Regions from separate parts of the Janthinobacterium sp. 35 genome, predicted to be linked through region 1. Evidence: predicted binding sites of a transcription regulator. Region 1 holds the regulator's gene; each other region holds the start of a gene.
What was found. The regulator sigma-54, encoded in region 1, starts transcription at its own class of promoters, with help from an activator protein. The targets are predictions, from matches to a motif close to TGGCANGNAANCTGCTTT.

Region 2: a site for sigma-54 is predicted at 1,318-1,335, ahead of CLU93_RS10535 (EDSAP-1 family PEP-CTERM protein). Genes of this name have one in related genera too.
Region 3: a site for sigma-54 is predicted at 2,162-2,179, ahead of CLU93_RS08520 (TorF family putative porin). Genes of this name have one in related genera too.
Region 4: a site for sigma-54 is predicted at 2,651-2,668, ahead of adh (aldehyde dehydrogenase). Genes of this name have one in related genera too.

The regions. Positions count from the first base shown of each region.
Region 1 covers NZ_PEFN01000001.1:2,109,596-2,114,639, forward strand. Annotated here, with positions in the region: gene rapZ (RNase adapter RapZ) at 1-614, shown strand, start outside; gene CLU93_RS09475 (enoyl-CoA hydratase/isomerase family protein) at 738-1,823, opposite strand; gene hpf (ribosome hibernation-promoting factor, HPF/YfiA family) at 1,959-2,318, opposite strand; gene CLU93_RS09485 (RNA polymerase factor sigma-54) at 2,388-3,866, opposite strand; gene lptB (LPS export ABC transporter ATP-binding protein) at 3,871-4,626, opposite strand; gene lptA (lipopolysaccharide transport periplasmic protein LptA) at 4,626-5,044, opposite strand, start outside.
Region 2 covers NZ_PEFN01000001.1:2,343,837-2,348,880, forward strand. Annotated here, with positions in the region: gene CLU93_RS10515 (hypothetical protein) at 1-4, shown strand, start outside; gene CLU93_RS10520 (dodecin) at 153-359, shown strand; gene CLU93_RS10525 (hypothetical protein) at 374-685, opposite strand; gene CLU93_RS10530 (hypothetical protein) at 837-1,211, shown strand; gene CLU93_RS10535 (EDSAP-1 family PEP-CTERM protein) at 1,423-2,412, shown strand; gene CLU93_RS10540 (LytR C-terminal domain-containing protein) at 2,430-3,488, opposite strand; gene CLU93_RS10545 (type II secretion system F family protein) at 3,500-4,438, opposite strand; gene CLU93_RS10550 (type II secretion system F family protein) at 4,453-5,044, opposite strand, start outside.
Region 3 covers NZ_PEFN01000001.1:1,889,464-1,894,507, reverse strand. Annotated here, with positions in the region: gene CLU93_RS08535 (hypothetical protein) at 1-45, opposite strand, end outside; gene CLU93_RS08530 (YifB family Mg chelatase-like AAA ATPase) at 110-1,630, opposite strand; gene CLU93_RS08525 (accessory factor UbiK family protein) at 1,742-1,990, opposite strand; gene CLU93_RS08520 (TorF family putative porin) at 2,260-3,027, shown strand; gene CLU93_RS08515 (P-II family nitrogen regulator) at 3,039-3,377, shown strand; gene CLU93_RS08510 (ammonium transporter) at 3,389-4,924, shown strand.
Region 4 covers NZ_PEFN01000001.1:1,909,741-1,914,784, reverse strand. Annotated here, with positions in the region: gene CLU93_RS08615 (TonB-dependent receptor family protein) at 1-1,244, opposite strand, end outside; gene CLU93_RS08610 (beta-propeller fold lactonase family protein) at 1,449-2,405, shown strand; gene adh (aldehyde dehydrogenase) at 2,755-4,275, shown strand; gene CLU93_RS08600 (DUF779 domain-containing protein) at 4,330-4,719, shown strand; gene CLU93_RS08595 (methanol/ethanol family PQQ-dependent dehydrogenase) at 4,769-5,044, shown strand, end outside.

The DNA.
Region 1 (5,044 bases):
TGTTCCTCACGGCCACCACGCATTCGCTGGTGGCGCGCTTCTCGGAAACGCGGCGCAGCCATCCGCTGTCGCACGAATTGCGGCCGAACCAGAACCCCGCCAGCCGCCGCACCCTGATCGAATGTATCTCGGAAGAACGCGAACGCCTGTCGGCCATCGAGCAATTGGGCCATGTGATCGATACCTCGGAACTGAGCGCGAACAAATTGCGTGCCTGGATCAAGGATATCGTCGCCTCCGAACGCGCGCCGCTGACCTTGTTCTTCGAATCGTTCGCCTTCAAACTGGGCGTGCCGCTGGACGCCGATTTCGTCTTCGACGTGCGGGCCTTGCCGAATCCCTATTACGACCTGGCGCTGCGTCCGCTCGACGGACGCGATGCGCCCGTGATCGCCTTCCTCGACGCGCAGCCGAGCGCGCTGGAACTGCTGGCCGACATCCGCGCCTTCATCGAGAAGTGGTTGCCGTCATTCAAATCCGACAACCGCAGCTACCTGACGGTGGCGCTCGGTTGCACGGGTGGCCAGCACCGCTCCGTGTACATGGCGGAACGGCTGGCGCAGTATTTCGGGCCGAACGAGCGCGTGGTTCTACGCCACCGCGAGCGCAGCTAGAGAACGCCAATAAAACCTACTGCGCGTCGGTATAGGTGGTCTGCGATGCTCACTGTGCGTAAAGCACAGTTCCGCTTCTCAACCACCTCTCCCTTCCGCTCGCTACGGTTTTATCCAGCGTTGTTACTTCAGATAATAAAGCGGATGCGCCGTGGCCGGCCAGACGGGGGCAAAGAAACGTGCCACCATGGCTGCATCGACCTCGTCCAGGCTGGCGGGGTTCCAACGTGGCGCATTGTCCTTGTCGACCACCAGCGCGCGCACGCCTTCCAGCACTTCTCCATGCGCGAAATTGTGGCGCACCACGCTGCGCTCCAGGCGCAGGCAGTCGGCCACACCCAGGTGGGCACCGCGCTGCAGCAATTCGAGGGTCACCGACATCATCAGCGGTGAACGCAAACGCATGGCCGCCAGGGCCTTGCCTGCGAACGCGCTGTCGTCCTGCGCCAGCGAGGCCATGATGGCGGCCACGGAAGGGGCGCCGAAGTGGCGGTCCAGCGCCGTGCGCGCGGTGGCCAAAGCAGAAGCCCCCGCCTCGGCCTGGAACGGCGCGGCCAGCGCCTTGATGGCCACCGGCAAGGCCTCGCCCGGCGTCGATTCGAACAGGGCCAGCAGCGCCCCCATCTGCGCCTCGGGCAGGTAGACATCGGCCAGCCCCGTGTACAGGGCATCGGCCGCGTTGATCGTCAAGCCCGTCAAGCCCAGGTACAGGCCCAGCTGGCCGGCCAGGCGGGACAGAAAATAACTGCCGCCCACGTCCGGGAACAAGCCGATATTGACTTCCGGCATGGCCATGCGCGTGCGGCCCGTGACGATGCGCAGGCGGTTGCCGGGCCCGGCTTGCGCCACGCCCATGCCGCCGCCCATGACCACGCCATCCATCACGGCGATATACGGTTTCGGGTAGAAATGAATGACATGATTTAAGGCGTATTCTTCTGTAAAGAAATCTTCCAGCAATGCACTGCCGCCTTGCGGCGTAGCCAGGCCCGCATCGTAAAAGAAACGGATATCGCCGCCGGCGCACAGGGCTTTTTCGCTGCTGGAACGGATCACGACGGCGTCCACCTGCGGATCGTCGCGCCAGGCCAGCAAGACGGCACTCAGGGCCCGCACCATCTCCAGCGACAGGGAATTGAAGGCTTTCGGACGGTCGAGCACGATGTGCCCGGTACGGTTGCGGATGGAGGTCTGGACGAAGTCGCTCATGGGAAAATGAAAGAAGTGAGAGTAGGCACATTCTAGCGCCTGCACGGGCAACATTGCGCTCGACAGGCAGGGGCGCAAAAAAGGGCGCAATGTGCGCCCTTAGTTGATCACAACCGGTTGAAAGTCGCAGGCCGTTTAGACGGCGGCTAATTCTTCTTCCGAGTTGTCTGGCAGATGCTTGATCGCCTCTTTACCGTGCCCTTGCACTTTGGTTTTGTATTTCATCACTTGCCTGTCCAGCTTGTCGATCAGGATATCGATTGCGGCATACAGGTCATGCGCCAGGCTTTCCACATAGACAGTTTTGCCACTCAGACGCAGGTTGACTTCGGCCTTTTGACGTTTTTCTTTCTCTTTGAGGTTATCCACGGTCAGAATCACGGCGATATCGATAACTTGATCGAAATGACGTTTCACGCGCTCCAGCTTCGTTTGTACGTATTCACGGATGGCTGGTGTCACTTCGAGATGATGTCCGCTGATGGTGAGATTCATACACACTCCTAAAGATGATCGGGTTCGTGCGGTCCATCCTATCCGGCCCGCAGAGGAACCGAAAAAAACTTACAAACACTTACGCAGGCTCACTGGCGGAATTTTCAACGCTTCCCGGTATTTGGCAACAGTACGTCGCGCAATCACCATGCCTTGTTCCCCCAGCATGTCCGCAATCTTACTGTCGGATAAAGGATTTTTAGGGTCTTCTGCTCCTGTCAGTTGCACGATCAATGCCCGTATCGCCGTCGATGATGCTTCGCCCCCCGCTTCGGTGGCGACGTGGCTACCAAAGAAATATTTCAACTCGAACATGCCGTGCGGGGTCAGCATGTACTTTTGAGTTGTTACCCGCGAGATAGTACTCTCGTGTAAACCCAGTGTATCAGCTATTTCACGGAGCACAAGGGGGCGCATGGCAACGGCCCCATGCGAGAAAAAGTTCTTTTGTCTTTCTACTATCGCCTGTGCCACGCGCAGGATCGTGTCGAAGCGCTGGCGCATATTCTTGATCAGCCACTTGGCTTCCTGCAACTGTGCGCCCATGGCGCCCTCGCCCTTGCCCTGCTTGAGCAAGTTGGCGTACATGGCGTTGACGCGCAGGCGCGGCATGACGTCGTTGTTCAGGGTGACTTGCCAGCCATTGCGCGCACGCTTGACGACGACGTCGGGCACCACGTAATCGGACACGTCCGAGGCGAACACGGCGCCCGGATGCGGATTGCACTGGCGAATCACCGTCTGCGCTTCACGCAAGTCTTCCTCGTCGCAATCGAGGGCTTTTTTCAGCTTGTTGAAATCGCGCTGGGCAAACCAGGCCAGGTGCTTTTCCACGATGACGAGGGCCATGCGCCGCGTCACCATGGCGACGTGCGGCAAACGCTTGATTTGCAGCGCCAGGCATTCGGACGCATTGCGCGCACCCACGCCGGGCGGATCGAAACTTTGCAGCAGGGACAAGGCCGTGCGCATCTCGTCGGCGTCGATTTCCAGCTCTTCCGGCAGGCGCGCCAGGATGTCGTCGAGCGACTCTTCCAGGTAGCCATTGTCGTCGAGCGCGTCGATGATCAGTTCGACCAGCGCGCGGTCGCGCAACTCGAGCACCGTCACGCGCATCTGCTCCATCAGGTGCTCGCGCAGGGTGCAGTGATGGGCCTCCAATTGCGGACGCGAATCTTCGTCATCGGGCGCCTTGCCCCGGCTCGCCTCGCTCCAGTCGCTGTCGCCACCGTCTGCGGCGGCCGGGCTGTCGCTCGCCTCGCCGTCAAAGGTCTCCGCTTCGGCCGGCGCCGCAGGCGCATCCTGGCCTGGCGGCTGGGGCGGCGCTTCGGCCGGCGCGGCCGTGGAACTCAGGGCTCCGTCGGACAGCAGGCGCAGCGAATGGTCGAGCGGATCGTCGAGGCGCTCGAGCAAGGGATTGTCCGTCAGCAGTTGCTCGAGTTCCTGGTGCAATTCCAGGGTAGACAATTGCAACAGGCGTATCGATTGCTGCAACTGCGGCGTCAGTGCCAGGTGCTGCGAAGTGCGCAGCTGCAATGATTGTTTCATTGGCTCACATGCGGAAGTGTTCGCCCAGGTAGACCCGGCGTACCGACTCGTTCGCGATGATGTCGTCGGGGCGTCCCGACGCCAGCACCGAGCCCTGGTTGATGATGTAGGCACGGTCGCAGATACCCAGCGTCTCGCGCACATTATGGTCGGTGATCAGCACGCCGATATTGCGCTCCTTCAAGAAGCGCACGATGCGCTGGATCTCGATCACGGCGATCGGGTCGACACCGGCGAACGGTTCGTCGAGCAGCACGAAACGTGGGTCGGTCGCCAGCGCGCGGGCGATTTCCACGCGGCGGCGCTCGCCGCCCGACAGCGACAGCGCCTGGTTCTCGCGCAACTTTTCAATCTGCAAGTCAGCCAGCAATTTATCCAGGCGCTCCTCGATCTCGGCCTTCTTCAAAGGACGGCCTTCGACGGTCTGGATTTCCAGCACGGCGCGGATATTGTCTTCCACCGTCAGCTTGCGGAAGACGGACGCTTCCTGCGGCAGATACGACAGGCCCATCTGCGCGCGGCGGTGGATCGGCAGGCGGGAAATGTCCACGCCGCTGATATCGATGCTGCCGCCGTCCGACGGCACCAGGCCGACGATCATGTAGAACGAGGTGGTCTTGCCGGCGCCGTTCGGGCCCAGCAATCCCACCACTTCGCCGCATTCGACTTGCAGCGATACATCATGCACGACTTGCCGCTTGCCATAGGTTTTTTGCAGCCCGCGAACGATCAGGGTGCTGCCGCAACGTGTATTGTCCATTAGTTCTTTCCTGGTGCGGGCGTGGCCGGCGCCTTGGGCTTCGGCTGGATCACCATGCGCACGCTGCCGCCATCGGGGGTGCTGGTGCCGCTGTCGGAATTTTCCATTTTGAATACTTCCTTGCGGCTGTCATACGAGATGAAGGCGCCGTTGGCCACGTCGGTCACTTTCGTGCCTTCCAGGCGCGTCAGCTTGGCCTTGGAAAACAGTTTCACCACTTCCGTCTTGTTATCGTATTCCACGCGCTCCGCCTCGCCTTCCACCCACAGGTCACCCGCGCCATCGCGCTTCTGGCGGAAGGTGGCCAGCTTGCCGGGATCGGCCCAGAAGGTGATGAACTGGTAGCCTTGCGGGTCTTCCGTGATCAGGGCCCGGCCCGCCTTCATGGTCAGAGTCCCTTTCACCAGCACGACGTCGC
Region 2 (5,044 bases), 230 kb from region 1:
CTGAGCGGGCAATCTTGCTGACGTCGCCAATGGTTCATGGCCATTTGCATTGCTGCACCGCGCAATGACGTCTGCCGCATTTAGGCGCACTATGGGCACTTGCTGGCGAAGAACAAACTCCGATGTCTGGCTTTCCTACCTGGGGAAACATCATGTCCGCACATACTTACAAGCTCATCGAACTGGTGGGCACATCGACCGAGAGCAGCGATCAGGCAATACGCGATGCCATTGCCAAGGCGGCGCTGACGGTCAAGCATATGGACTGGTATGAAGTGACCGAGTCGCGCGGCCATATCGTCGATGGCAAGGTGGCGCACTTCCAGGTCACGCTGAAGGTCGGCTTCCGGCTCGAATAGGGTAAGGCGGCAACTCACCGCCGCCCGACCACTGCCCGGCTCTCCAGCCACTCGCGGCCGCCGGCCTCCAGCGCGGCCTCGATCACCTTTTCCGGCAAGCTATACACGGTCGCCCAGCTGGCGCGGCCATCCTGCGTATTCGCGGGGAAACTGTGCGTCTCGATGGGCCAGTGGTATTTGCGTTTCAGCGCTTTGACGATGGCGGCCAGCGAGACGCGGCCTTGCAGCGGTTCGGCACCGGACTGGTCGCGGTTCGACAGCAGCACGGCCAGGACCTGGCCGCGGCCCGTGCGTGCGCCGGGGAAAGTGGGAGTTTTGTTTGCCATGGCCTATTTTACCGGGCGTGGCGCGATGTGCCGCACCTTTGATCTGGCGCAAGCGCCGCACCCGCTTTGCGGCCACGATGGGTATTTCGCCAGGCGTGCCGGCGCCCCTCCGGCAGCCTGGGCCACTCATCACGGGGCACAGGAGCCTATCATGCACAGCCTGAACATCCATGCCATGCAATGGCAACCCGTTGCCGATATTTCCGCCGTCGATCCGCTGCTGCCCGCGGATCTGGCCTGCTTTCGCGAATTGCGCGACGTGCTGCAGCGCTACGGCGCACTCGACCGCTTCGGCATTTCCCTGATCCACCGCCATTTCGACATCGCCGACGACGAGGAGCTGATGGAATACACAGATGTAGAGCAGCGCACCTTGACGGTCAAACCTGTCAAGAAAAGCGACATCGACTGGCAGCACACGACCATTACCAACTGGAAATTGACGGAAGGTGAGGAAGTGGCGCGCATCGGTTGCGGTTGCGCAAGCAATTCGGGTGGCCACCTGGGCTATCACCGCGGTACCTGAGGCGGGCCGACGCTGCCCGCCAAGCGGCGTCGGCCTTTCTTACACTTCGCCCTATCCAGCTCAGTCCGCTTTGCGCAAGTAGTTGATTCAATTTACTTTTTTTGTGTGGCACGCAAGCTGCTTATCCCAGTCTACGAGATGAATCCAGGCAAGTCACTCTGGATTCTTTGTCCCCCGGATTTTCCGCGACTGACCACGATAAGAGGCTGCGATGAACGTCGATCACACACGAAGCAAGACCCTGGGCTGGCTGGGCGCACTGGCGGCGGCAAGCCTGCTGGCCAGCGGCCAGGCGCAGGCCGGCGCGTACGGCCTGGCCGTCAATGAGTTGAACAATTTCCGGATCACCACCAGTGCCGGCAGCTTGTCGCTGGCCGGCGCCAACCGCAATGCCAGCGACAGCGCGTTTTTCGAAGGCGGCGTGGCCGTCAATCCGCGCGCCGTCAATACGGGGCCGGCCGCCAACGCCGACGTGCTGCAAGTGTGTTCGGGTGGCGGCTGCAGCGGCTTGCCGCAAAACCACTATGCACCCAGTCCCAGCTCCACCCTGGAATTCGCGCGCGGCGATGCGCACGCCTTCGGCAATATGCTCAATGGCGGCGCCAGCGTGCAAGCCGTGGCGGAAGCACAGCGCAACACGGTCGGCGCCGCCACGGCCACGGCCGGCGACACGCTCACCGGCTCCGTCAACCTGACCCTGTCGAGCGCCGGCTTCATCACCTTCAGCTTCATGGGACGGCGCGACTTGCGCACCAGCGTGACGACCATGGGCGACAAGTCGAACGTGTCGATCATGGATATCTTCAATATCTCGTGCAATGCCGCCAGCCCCGCCGGCTGCCTGTCGAACGCGAACGCCGATGGCGTGATCTTCCAGTTCGCGCCCGATGGCGACGCCAACAATGGCAGCGATATCAACGGCAACCATGGCGCCGGCAGCCTCGACCCGTTCAGCCTGAACATGACGGCCGGCACCAACGACCCCGCCACCGGGCGCGCCTTCACGAACGGCCTTTCGATGTTTTCCCTGACCTCGAATTTCGCCCTGCCCGCCGGCAGCTACACCTTGAACTTTGCCAAGTCCACACGCACCGACATCGTCGTCATCGATCCCCTGGCCGTGCCGGAACCGGGCAGCCTGTTCCTGCTGGGTCTGGGGCTGGCCGCCCTGGCGTTCACGCGCCGCCGCCAGCCGGAATAGACACCGGCAGAGGCGTTTTACCCCAGCCGAGCCAGTGCCTGGCGCGCCAGCTGCAACTGCTGCAGATAATAGCGGTGCAGCATGGCGGGGTCACTCAGGTCGCGCCCGAGTACCAGGCGCAGCTCGCTGGCCGGGCAGTCGGCGGCCTGGGTCTGCACCTGCGGTCCAAGCTGGCGGGCCAGCTGGCGCGCCAGCTGTTCTTGCGCGGGCCGGTATTCGACGCGCGTGCGCGCCACCTGGAAGCTGGTTTCATTGGTCAGGCGCACCACCTGCACAGGAGCGCCAGCCAGGCTGCGCGCCAGCGCGGCAGCCATGCCAGGCACACCGTTGCCGTTCACAATTTCCAGGCGCGGCTGCGGCGCGGGCGCCGCCGGCATGGGCCGCTCGGGCACTGCGGCGGGTACGCTGCGCACCGCTGCCGGTATGCGCTGCAAGCGGGCCATGCCATCGCTCTGCGTGATCTCCACGCGCGCCATGGCCGGCGCCTCCGGCACCGGCACGGGCACAGGCTGCGGTGCCGCCGCGCCGCGCACGAGCGCCAGGTCGCGCCGCAAGTCGTGTTCCCGCAAGCTGACCGCCTGGCGCCGCATGAGGGCGGCGCGCTCGTGCTGTCCCAGCCGTTCGAGTACCTGCGCCAGGTGCTGCCAGGCCAGCGCATTGAGCGGATCGAGCAGACACGCCTGTTCCAGCGCGGGCAACGCTTGCGCATCGCGCCCGCTCAGAGAATAGGCATGGCCGAGATTGCTGAACAGATAGGCCTGCTGCGGCCGCGCCATGTCCGCTTCCTGCGTCAAGGCCAGCCAATGGGCGAGCGCGGCGGCGTGCTCGCCCCGCTGCGCATGCAGCACGGCCAGGCCGTTGCGCGCATTCACGTGGCGCGGCGCATGGCGCAGTGCTTGCTCATAGGCCGCTTGCGCGGCGGGCAGGTCGCCCTGCTCGAAATGCTGGCGCCCCGCCACATAGGCGGCATCGGCGTCAGGCCACGCCGGCACCGGCGCATGCGCCAGTTGCGTGGTACAGGCGGCCAGGCCAAGGCAGGCACAGGCGGCGGCCAGGCGGGAGAGCGTCAAGCGCATGGTGACTCCTTTCAGCGGCTGGCCATGGCCGGCACGAGCACGCGATAGACTTCGATCACGGCCGGCCCCATGAGCACCAGCATCAGGGTGGGAAAGACGCAAAATATCAGCGGGAACAGCAGTTTCAGGGCGATCTTCGCCGCCGCCTCCTCGGCCAGCAGACTGCGCTTGCCGCGCAGGTTTTCCGAATGCACGCGCAGCGAATCGCCCATGCTGGTGCCGAAGCGTTCCGATTGGATCAGCATGGCGACGAGGGTATCGACATCTTCCACGCCGCTGCGCAAGGCCAGGTTGCGCAATGCCTTTTCCTTGGAAAAGCCGGCGCGCATTTCCATCAGTACCAGTTGCAATTCCTGCGCCAGCACCATGCTTTTGATGTGGATCTCGCCCGATACCTTGACCAGCGCACGCTCCAGGCTCAGGCCCGCTTCCACGCAGACGGTCAGCAAGTCGAGCGCATCGGGGATATTTTCAAAGATGTCGCGCTGGCGCCGCTTGGCCGTGCTGGCCAGCACCAGGTTCGGCAGGTAATAGCCGACGGTAGCGCTGACGCATAGCAGCAACAGCAGCACGCTGCGCATCTGCGCCGCCATGGCGCTGGCCGCGTACAGCCCCAGCACGGTGGGAAACAGCAGGGCCAAAACGCTTTTCGCCGCAAAGTACAGGGCCGGCGCGCTCGCTTGCCGCCAGCCCGCATTCATGAAACGCGTGCGCAGCGGCGAGCGCTCCCAGCCCTCTTCCGGCAGCGACAGCTTGCTGAACGGCTGCGCCACGCGCGCCACGCGCTCCACCCAGCCAGAGTCGGCCACCGCGTCGCTGGCCGCCGGCGCCGTGGCGCCGAACAGGCGCTGGCGCAAGGTGCCGGGAATGAAGATCAGCCACGCCAGCAGGGCCAGCGCCACTACCACGACGAAGACAATCCCGAGAAACAGCAGTTGCGAAGTGCTCATGCCACCCCCTGTTGTTATATCCTGATACGTATCACATTGCGCATCCAGACCACGCCCAGCGCCACCATGCCGGCCGCGTACCACAGCAATTTGATGCCGCTGGGATCGGTCCACAGCAGGCGGATGTATTGCGGGTTGACCAGCGCCATGACGCCGATCATCACCACCGGCATCAGTCCCAGCACCCAGGCCGACATGCGCCCCTCGGCCGACAGCACGCGCACCTGCCCCAGCAGTTTCAAACGGGCGCGGATGATGCACGCGATGCTGACCAGCACTTCGGCCAGGTTCCCCCCCGATTCGCGCTGCACCAGCACGGCGATGACGAGGTAGCGCAAGTCCGTCAGCGGAATGCGCGCGGCCAGGTTTTGCAGCGCCTCGTTCATCGGCACGCCGTAATTGATCTCTTCGTGCGCCATCTTGAATTCGCCGCTGATCGGCTCATTGAGTTCGTCGCCCACCATTTGCAGCACGTTGGAAAACGAGTGACCGGCGCGCAGCGCGCGGGCCAGGAAATCGGCCGCTTCCGGCAGTTGCGCCTCGATCTTTTTCAGCCGCGCCGCGCGCGCGCGCAGCACCAACAGGCACGGTCCGCTCACGGCACTG
Region 3 (5,044 bases), 220 kb from region 1:
GGCCGCGAGCGTAGCCAGCGAGAGGGCAAGTGATGGTTTTTTCATCAGCAGATGGTAGCAGTGCCGCCAGTCACGCGCAATCGCGCACATGTGGCGTTCATTGCACTCCTTACATTTCACGCAGTACGCGCCGGTACTGGATCGCTTCGGCGACATGCGGCTGCGTGATCGTGGGGCTGCCTGCCAGGTCGGCGATACTGCGCGCCACGCGCAGTACCCTGTGGTAGGTGCGTGCCGACCAGTGCAGGCGCGCCATGGCGCCATGCAACAACTGTTCGCCATGTGGCTCCAGGCGACAATGCTGTTCGATTTCCGTGCTGCTCAGGCGCTGGTTCGCTTTCCCCTGGCGTGCCAGCTGCAGGGCAAAGGCTGCCGCTACCCGCGTGGCGATGGATTGCGTGCTTTCGCCGGGGCCTGCGTGCCGCCCCAGCGCCGCCGGTGGCATGGCGGCAACTTCGATTTGCAGGTCGATACGGTCGAGCAGCGGGCCGGACAGGCGACTGTGATAGCGCAGCACGGCGTCGGGCGTACAGCGGCAACGGCCGGAAGCATGCCCCAGGTAGCCGCACGGGCAGGGATTCATGGCGGCGATCAACTGAAAGCGGGCAGGAAACTCGGCCTGGCGCGCCGCGCGCGAAATGCTGATGACGCCCGATTCCATGGGTTGGCGCAAGACATCGAGGACCCGGCGCTGGAATTCGGCGATTTCATCGAGAAACAACACACCGCAGTGTGCCAGCGAGATTTCTCCCGGGCGCGGCACGTTGCCGCCGCCCACCAGGGCCACGCCGGATGCCGTCTGGTGCGGGGCGCGATAAGGACGGCGTTTCCAGTGTTCCACCTTGAAGTGGCCGCCCAGCGAATGTACGGCGGCCGATTCCAGCGCCTCTGCATCGCTCATGGGCGGCAGCACGCCGGGAAACCGGCTGGCCAGCATGGTCTTGCCCGCACCCGGCGGCCCCACCATCAAGACGTTGTGGCCGCCTGCGGCCGCCACTTCCAGTGCGCGTCGCGCCTGCTGCTGCCCCTGCACATCGGCAAAGTCGGGATACGCAAAAACCTGCGCTGCCAGCACGGGCTGATGGCGCTGCAGGGCGGTCTGGCTGGCGGGCGCGGCAAAATGCGCGCAGACCTCGAGCAGGCTGTGGGCGGGATAGATGCAGGCATCGCTGACGAGAGCCGCCTCGTCCGCGTTCGCTTGCGGCAGGATGAAGGCGCGTGGTGTGCCCGATTGGCTGCGCTGCATGGCAAAAGTCATGGCCAGCGCACCGCGGATGGGGCGCAGCTGGCCCGACAGTGACAGTTCGCCCGCGAATTCATAGTGGTGTAATTGGTCGCCCGGCAACTGGCCGGAGGCGGCCAGGATGCCCAGCGCAATGGGCAAGTCGAAGCGGCCCGATTCCTTGGGCAAGTCCGCCGGCGCCAGATTGGCCGTAATGCGCCGCGCCGGCATGTCAAAGCCGCAGTTTTGCAGCGCGGCACGGACGCGGTCGCGCGATTCCTTCACTTCCGTATCCGGCAGGCCGACTATCGTAAACGAGGGCAAGCCATTGGCAAGGTGGACTTCGACACTTACCTCGGGTGCCTCCATGCCGGCCAGGGCGCGGCTTTTCAGGACGGCCAGACTCATCAGACTCCCCTGTGGCGCGAGCGCGGTCAGGATCAGTCTAGCGCTTGAAGCGCTGTCAGGCTTGAGATATGCCAGCAAGGCCGTGTATAACGCGACCTTGCTGGCGGTACTTTATGCCTTTGGGTCGTTCAGGCGCGTTTCCAGTTCGATCAGGCGCAATTCCAAAGCATCGAGCTTGGCGCGGGTCTTGGCCAGCACTTGCGCCTGGATATCGAATTCCTCGCGCGTGACGAGATCGAGACGGGCGAAGCCCTGGGTCATCATCGATTTCACGTTTTTTTCGATATCCTTGGCCGGCGAGTTCTCGATGGCCTGGTGAATCTTGCCTTGCAAGTCGTTAAAGAAGGTATTCATGTCCATGGTCAGTCCTTTTATGGTGCGGCATGTGCATCGCACCATTGCGGTGCACAGCGGTGTTAATCTGGTGCGGAAATAGGTATATCCACAACGCTTCAGCAGCCCATTTCCGCATGCCCAAGGGCTTGCAGGGTAGGTATGGACGGAAATGCACCTGTCAAGGTGGCTGAGAGCTGGCACGTATTCTGCTAAAGAAGGTATGAACGCTTTGTGATCTCCAGCCAAGATTTTAAACCTCAACCGCTTTAAAAGTTCAATAAAAGGGAATCGCCATGAAGAATCTGTCCAAGAACATGACTTTAGTAGCAGCGTTGACGCTGGCCATGACCGCCGTGTGCGGTAGCGCCATGGCCCAGGATGCGGTGGCAGCGCCTGCTGCGGCCGAAGCCGTACCTGATAACGTGGTGAGCTACAACGTGGCGCTGACCAGCGACTATCGTTACCGTGGCGTGTCGCAAAGCCGTCTCGATCCTGCCATCAGCGGCGGTGCCGACTATACCCACAATCCGACGGGTCTGTACGTGGGCACCTGGCTGTCGAGCATCAAATGGATCAAGGATGGCGGCGGCGATACCAACCTGGAATGGGATGTCTACGGCGGCAAGCGGGGCGAGATCAGCAAGGATTTCACCTATGACGTGGGCGGCCTGTACTACTTCTATCCCTCGAATGGGCTGAGCACCAATGCCAACACTTTCGAGCTGTACGGTCAGCTTGGCTATGGCCCTGCCTATATCAAGTACTCGCACTCGACGACCAATCTGTTTGGTGTCGCCGACAGCAAGAACAGCGGCTACCTCGATGTGGGCGCCAATATCGATATGTACGAAGGTTATCTGCTGAACCTGCATGTGGGCCGCCAGAAGGTCGCGCATAACGATTCCCTCAGCTACACCGACTACAAGCTGGGTGTCACCAAGGATTTCGGCATGGCAACAGTCGCCCTGGCTTACGTCAAGGCCAACATCACGTCGCTGGCACCGAATGGCAAGAACCTGGCGAAATCCGGTCTCGTGCTGACCGTGTCCAAAACCTTTTAAGCGAGACTGCCATGAAAATGATTACCGCAATCATTAAACCATTCAAACTGGACGAAGTGCGTGAAGCCTTGTCGGCTATCAATGTGCAAGGCATTACCGTCACTGAAGTGAAAGGGTTCGGCCGCCAGAAAGGTCACACGGAACTCTACCGTGGGGCTGAGTATGTCGTCGATTTCTTGCCAAAAACCAAGATTGAAGCGGCCGTCGATGACGCCATTGTCGACCAGGCCATCGAAGCGATCGAAGGTGCCGCGCGTACCGGTAAAATCGGCGATGGCAAGATTTTCGTCTACAACCTGGAACAGGTCATCCGCATCCGTACCGGTGAAACCGGCAACGAAGCGCTCTAAGGGGAATATTGATGCATAAAAATATAACAAAATTGCTCGCCGGGATAGCCTGCCTGTGTGCGTTTGGCGTCGCCACGCCGAGCTTTGCCGATGCGCCCGCCAAGACGGAGGCGGCCACGACTACGGCCGTTGCCGCCCCCGCCGTGACGCCCGTGCCTGACGCCGCGCCCGCTGCCGCCGCACCGGCCCCGGCCGCTGCCGCGCCAGTCGCCGCGCCCGTCGCCAACAAGGGCGATACCAGCTTCATGATGATCAGCACCTTGCTGGTGATTTTGATGACCATCCCCGGCCTGGCCCTGTTCTACGGCGGTCTGGTGCGCTCGAAGAACATGTTGTCGGTGCTGATGCAGGTGTTCATGGTGTTCGCGCTGGTCATCGTGCTGTGGTGCATCTACGGCTACTCGATCGCCTTCACGGAAAAAACCGCCTTCTTCGGTGGCTTCGACCGCCTGTTCCTGAACGGTATCTGGGATCCGGCCAAGGGCACGTTTGCCGCCGCCGCCACCTTCAGCAAGGGCGTCGTCATTCCCGAGTTCGTCTTTGTGGCTTTCCAGGGCACGTTTGCCGCCATCACCTGCGCACTGATCGTCGGCGCGTTTGCCGAGCGCGCCAAGTTTTCCGCGGTTTTGGCCTTCGTCGTGCTGTGGTTCACCTTCGCCTACCTGCCAGCGGCCCACATGGTGTGGTTCTGGACCGGTCCTGACCTGATCACCAACGCCGCCACCTCGGCCAGCGAAGCCCTGAAGGCTGGCTGGATCTGGCAAAAAGGCGCGCTGGACTTCGCCGGCGGCACCGTGGTACACATCAACGCCGCCGTTGCCGGCCTGGTGGGCGCCATCATGATCGGCAAGCGCGTCGGCTACGGCCGCGAATCGATGGCGCCGCACTCGCTGACGATGACCATGATCGGCGCATCCTTGCTGTGGGTGGGCTGGTTCGGTTTCAATGCCGGTTCCTCGCTGGAAGCGGGCGATGTGGCGGCCCTGGCGTTCGTCAACACCTTGCTGGCCACTGCCGCCGCCACCCTGTCGTGGGTATTTGGCGAGTGGATCAGCAAAGGCAAGCCATCGATGCTCGGTGGCGCATCGGGCGCCGTTGCCGGCCTGGTGGCGATCACCCCGGCGGCCGGCTTTGTCGGTCCGATGGGCGGCCTGGTCATCGGCTTGCTGGCCGGTGTCGTCTGCCTGTGGGGCGTGAATGGCTTGAAACGCCTGATCGGCGCCGATGATTCGCTCGACGTGTTCGGCGTGCATGGCGTGGGCGGCATCCTGGGTGCCTTGTTGACAGGTGTGTTTGCTGCACCACAACTGGGCGGTCAGGGCATCTTCGACTATGTCACCAACAAGATGTCGGCGGATCCGTACTCGATCGGTCATCAGGTGTGGGTGCAGGCGCAAGCGGTCGGCACCACCATCCTCTGGTCGGCCGTGGTTTCCGTCATCGCCTATAAACTGGTCGACATCGTCATCGGCCTGCGCGTACCGGAAGAAGAAGAGCGCGAAGGCCTCGATATCACCAGCCACGGCGAGCAGGCATATCATGGTTAAATGATAATTATCTGGCATGCCAGCGCCCCGGCGCGGCATGTCCGGCTGGAAAAGGCGCCTCATTGAGGTGCCTTTTTTTCGTTGTGCGAATGGAAAAGGTCTTTAAAACAAGGGTTTTGC
Region 4 (5,044 bases), 200 kb from region 1:
GGGTCGAGGCTGGAGACGACATCCTGCTCGTCGCGGCGCAGCTTGCCTTTTACGCCAAAGCTATTGCCAATGTAATTTTCATAGCCGGTGCGGTCATCGCTGGAGCGGCCGTAATCGATGCCGATGGTGGTGCTCAGCTTGCCGCCGGCCAGCTGGTTCACGTGCAGCCAGTTGGTATCGATGCCATAGAACTGACGCTGGAAGTCGACCACGCCGCCCGAGTGTGAGGGCGACTTCTGGAAATCGATGTTGAAAGCCTGGTACTGGATCACATCGCGGTTGCCGCCATACACCATCACATGCAGGCGGTCGTCGCCAAACGCTTGTTCATAGGTGGCGCCGATTTGCTGGTGGTCGATGCTCTTGCGCGTGTTGTAGCGTTCTGCAAAGCTGCGTTTTGGAATCTGGTCGTCTTTAGGATCGATTTCACCTGCGCGCGGGTTTGCTGCAAACGTGGCCCAGGTGGCGCCCAGCGGATCTTGCGTGTTGCCCTGGTGCAGGCTGTTGGCGACGATCGTCAGCTTGCTGTCCGCATTGGGCTTGACGGTGATCTTGCCGAACGCCTGTTCGCGCGTGGCGGCGCTGTGGTCGCGGAAGCCGTCCGTGCGGAAGCGCGAACCGTCGAGTACGTAGCCGATGCCGCCTGCCTGGCCTTGTGCCGTCAGGTCCACCTTGCTGGTGCCGAAACTGCCGCCCGTTACATTCAATTCGACGGACGGGGGATTCTGCCCATCCCTGGAAAACAGCTGGATCACGCCGCCAGAATGGTTGCCATAGATGGCAGAAAACGGTCCGCGCAGCACTTCGATGCGCTCGGCCGTATCGAGGTTGAAGGTAGCGGCCTGGCCCTGGCCGTCGGGCATGCTGGCGGGAATGCCATCGCTGATCAGTTTGACGCCGCGTACGCCGAAGGCCGAGCGGGCGCCGAAGCCGCGCGACGAGATCTGCAAGTCTTGCGCGTAATTCTGGCGGTTCTGCACAACCAGGCCCGGCACGGCGGCCAGCGCCTCGGACGCGTTGACGCGGATCTGGCCATCCTGGATGCGGGCGCTGTCGACCACGTCGATCGATGCCGGCACTTCCTGGCTGGGGTGGGCGATGCGGCTGCCGCTGACGACCACCGTATCCATGAGTTGCCCGTTGGCCAGGTTAGCTGCCTCGGCGGCGAAAACGTGGGGGGCGAGGGTGGCGCTGCCGGCGACAAACAGGCTGGCAATGGTGTTCAAGCGGAAACGATGCTGCATGCGGGTTCTCCAATGTGAATAAAAGCCTGCTTGAGCGCGTGAGCGGCGCAGGTCTGCATAGGTGTATCAAGCAATATGCCTGCCATGTCTCCATTGGTGGGCTGAAATTATACGCGTGTCAGTGGCACGGCGTTTGCATGCAGAAATGCTCAGAGGCGCCGATACCGCGCGCTTTTCCCGTGTTTTTCCATTGAAAAGGTGATTATGCCCAACTTCTTCTCACGCTTGCGCCAGGTGTGCTGGCTGCTGCCTGTACTCGCCAGCAGCGCCCTCCAGGCCGCTCCTTTTGCCTATGTTCCCAATGAAAAATCGGGCACCCTGAGCGTGATCGACACGGCGACCGACCAGGTGGTGCGCCAGATCGCGGCAGGCAAGCGGCCGCGTGGCATCGCCGCCGACCCCACCGGGCGGCAATTGTTTGTCACCGATGCCGCCAGCAGCGCCTTGTTGCTGATCGATAACGCGACCGGCACGCCCGTGCGCACGGTGGCGCTGGGCAAGTCGCCCGAAGGCGTCAGCGCTACGCAGGACGGTCGTTACGTGGCCGTGGCCGTCGAGGAAAACAATAGCGTGAGCTTGCTCGATGGTCAGACGGGCGTCTTGCTCGCCGACATCAAGGTGCAGGGACGCAATCCGGAACATGCCGTGTTCAGCCCGGACGGGCGCTGGCTGCTGGTCAGTGCGGAAGAGGCCGAGCAAGTCGATGTCATTGATGTGGCGCAACGCCGCCAGGTGGCTTCCATCGCCGTGGGCCTGCGTCCGCGTGGCATCGGTTTCAGTCCGGACTCCGGCCGCGCCTACGTGGCGTGCGAACTGGTCAACGCCGTGTATGTGATCGACATGGCCGCGCGCAAGGCGATTGCCACCATTCCAGCGGGCAAGAATGCCAACGGCATCGCCGTCCATCCTGGCGGCAAGCAGGTGTATGTCTCGAACGGTACGGACGGCACGGTGATGGTGATCGATACGGCCAGCCACCAGGTCACGGCCACCATTGCCGTCGGCAAGCGCCCGTGGAACATGGCCATCACGCCCGATGGCAGCAAGCTGTACGTGGCCAATGGCCGCTCGAACAGCGTTTCCGTCATCGATACGGCCAGCGCGCGCAAGGTGGCCGATATTGCCGTGGGCGAATTGCCATGGGGCGTGGTGATACGGTAGTGGTACAGGAGTAGGTGTTCCAGTCTGGTACACCTGTTCCATTGTGCAGCGGCGCAGGGGGCGCGATGCGGGCTGGCGTCCAGGCTGGCACGGATCGGAACAGGGGCCGCGCCGCTTGTTCAAAACGCCAACAGAGCCGCGCCCTCCGCTCAAGCCCGGGGCGTGCGCTGAAAAGCGCGCCGGGTTTGACGCCACGCCCTTGCAACAGGGGGAAAAGCGGCTAAGTTTGTAGTGGGATGGTGAGCTGGCACGGCATTTGCGGAAGACTCCGTGTACTCACCCCATCTGTACCAGGACGTTTGATTTTAATTAAAGCAATTCCATTCTAATTAACCCGATAGAGGACGACATGAATCTCGCAGACATCAGCAAACTGGGCGTAGCCAATCCCTTCAAACAACGCTATGACAATTACATCGGCGGTCAGTTCGTTGCACCAGTAAAAGGTGAATACTTTCCTAACATCACGCCCATCACGGGCTTGCCGTTTTGCGAAATCGCCCGTTCCACGGCGGAAGACGTCGAGCTGGCGCTGGACGCCGCGCATGCCGCCAAGGATGCCTGGGGCAAGACTTCACCCGCCGAGCGCGCCAATATCCTGAATCGCATCGCCGACCGCATCGAACAGAACCTGAGCCTGATCGCCACGGCGGAAACCATCGACAACGGCAAGCCGATCCGTGAAACGATGAATGCCGACATTCCGCTGGCCATCGACCATTTCCGTTACTTCGCCGGCTGCATCCGCGCGCAGGAAGGTTCCGTCGCGCAAATCGATGCGGAAACCTATGCCTATCACTACCATGAGCCGCTGGGCGTCGTGGGCCAGATCATCCCGTGGAATTTCCCAATTCTGATGGCCGTGTGGAAACTGGCGCCAGCCCTGGCCGCCGGCAATTGCGTGGTGCTCAAACCGGCCGAGCAAACCCCGGCGTCCATCATGGTGTTGATCGAACTGATCGGCGACTTGCTGCCACCGGGCGTGCTGAACATCATCAACGGTTTCGGCCTGGAAGCGGGCAAGCCGCTGGCGTCGAGCAAGCGCATCGCCAAGATCGCCTTCACGGGTGAAACGGGCACGGGCCGCTTGATCATGGGTTATGCGGCGCAAAACCTGATTCCCGTCACCCTGGAGCTGGGCGGCAAGTCGCCGAACATCTTCTTTGAAGATGTGATGGATGCCGATGATGATTATTTCGACAAGTGCCTGGAAGGCTTCACCATGTTTGCGCTGAATCAAGGCGAGGTGTGCACTTGCCCATCGCGCGTGCTGATCCAGGAATCGATTTACGAGAAATTCATCGAACGGGCCTTGAAGCGCGTGGCCGCCATCAAGCAGGGCAACCCGCTCGACTCGTCCACCATGATCGGCGCCCAGGCGTCGCAGGAGCAGCTGGAAAAAATCCTGTCCTACCTCGACATCGGCCGCCAGGAAGGCGCCGAAGTGCTGGCCGGCGGTGAGCGCCATACGCAGGCAGGCGACCTGGAGGGCGGCTACTACGTGCGTCCGACGGTGTTCAAGGGCAATAACAAGATGCGCATCTTCCAGGAAGAGATTTTCGGGCCTGTCGTCTCCGTCACCACCTTCAAGGATGAGGCCGAAGCGCTGGCGATTGCCAACGATACCTTGTACGGCCTGGGTGCAGGCTTGTGGACGCGTGACGGTTCGCGCGCCTTCCGCATGGGACGCGCCATCCAGGCGGGCCGCGTGTGGACCAATTGCTACCACCTGTATCCAGCCCACGCCGCATTCGGTGGCTACAAGCAATCGGGTATCGGCCGCGAAAACCACAAGATGATGCTCGACCACTACCAGCAAACGAAGAACTTGCTGGTGAGCTATAGCCCGAAAGCCCTGGGCTTCTTCTAAACCGGCAACAGGCGCCGCGCCCTTAGCCGGGGGCGGCGCGCAGAAAGGGATGCCATGAGTGCAGCAATTGCCCGGGTGGTCGCCACCGATGCGGCGCTGGAAATGATGGACAAGTTGCGCCAGCGTCACGGCCCGCTGATGTTTTTCCAGTCGGGCGGCTGCTGCGACGGCAGCGCGCCCATGTGCTATGCGCTGGGCGAGTTCGATGTCAGCGATACCGATATCTATCTCGGCAACTTGAATGGCACACCGTTTTACATGGGACTCGAGCAATTCGAGTACTGGGAGCATACCCAGTTGATTATCGATGTGGTCGATGGCAATGGCGGCATGTTTTCACTCGACAACGGCACGGGCAAGCGCTTCCTGACGCGCTCGCGCCTGTTCACCGATGAAGAGTGCGCGCTGTTGCATGCCCAGCCGCATGAGCACCGCAAGACCTGATACACACATACTAATAAAACAGAGGGAGATGATTGTGCAGAAAAAAATCATGGGGATCGTCGTCGGTTTGGGGTTGGCATCCTTGGCCTCGTTGGCCCAGGCGGCCGACGTGGGCAATGTCACCAATGCCATGCTCGACAACACGGCGAAGAATCCAGCCAGCGTGCTGTCGTTTGGCATGGGCACGCAGGGGCAGCGCTATTCGCCGTTGACGCAAATCAATGACAAGACCGTGGCCAAGCTGGTGCCGGCCTGGTCGTTCTCGTTTGGCGGCGAAAAACAGCGGGGCCAGGAATCGCAGCCGCTGATTCATAACGGCAAGATG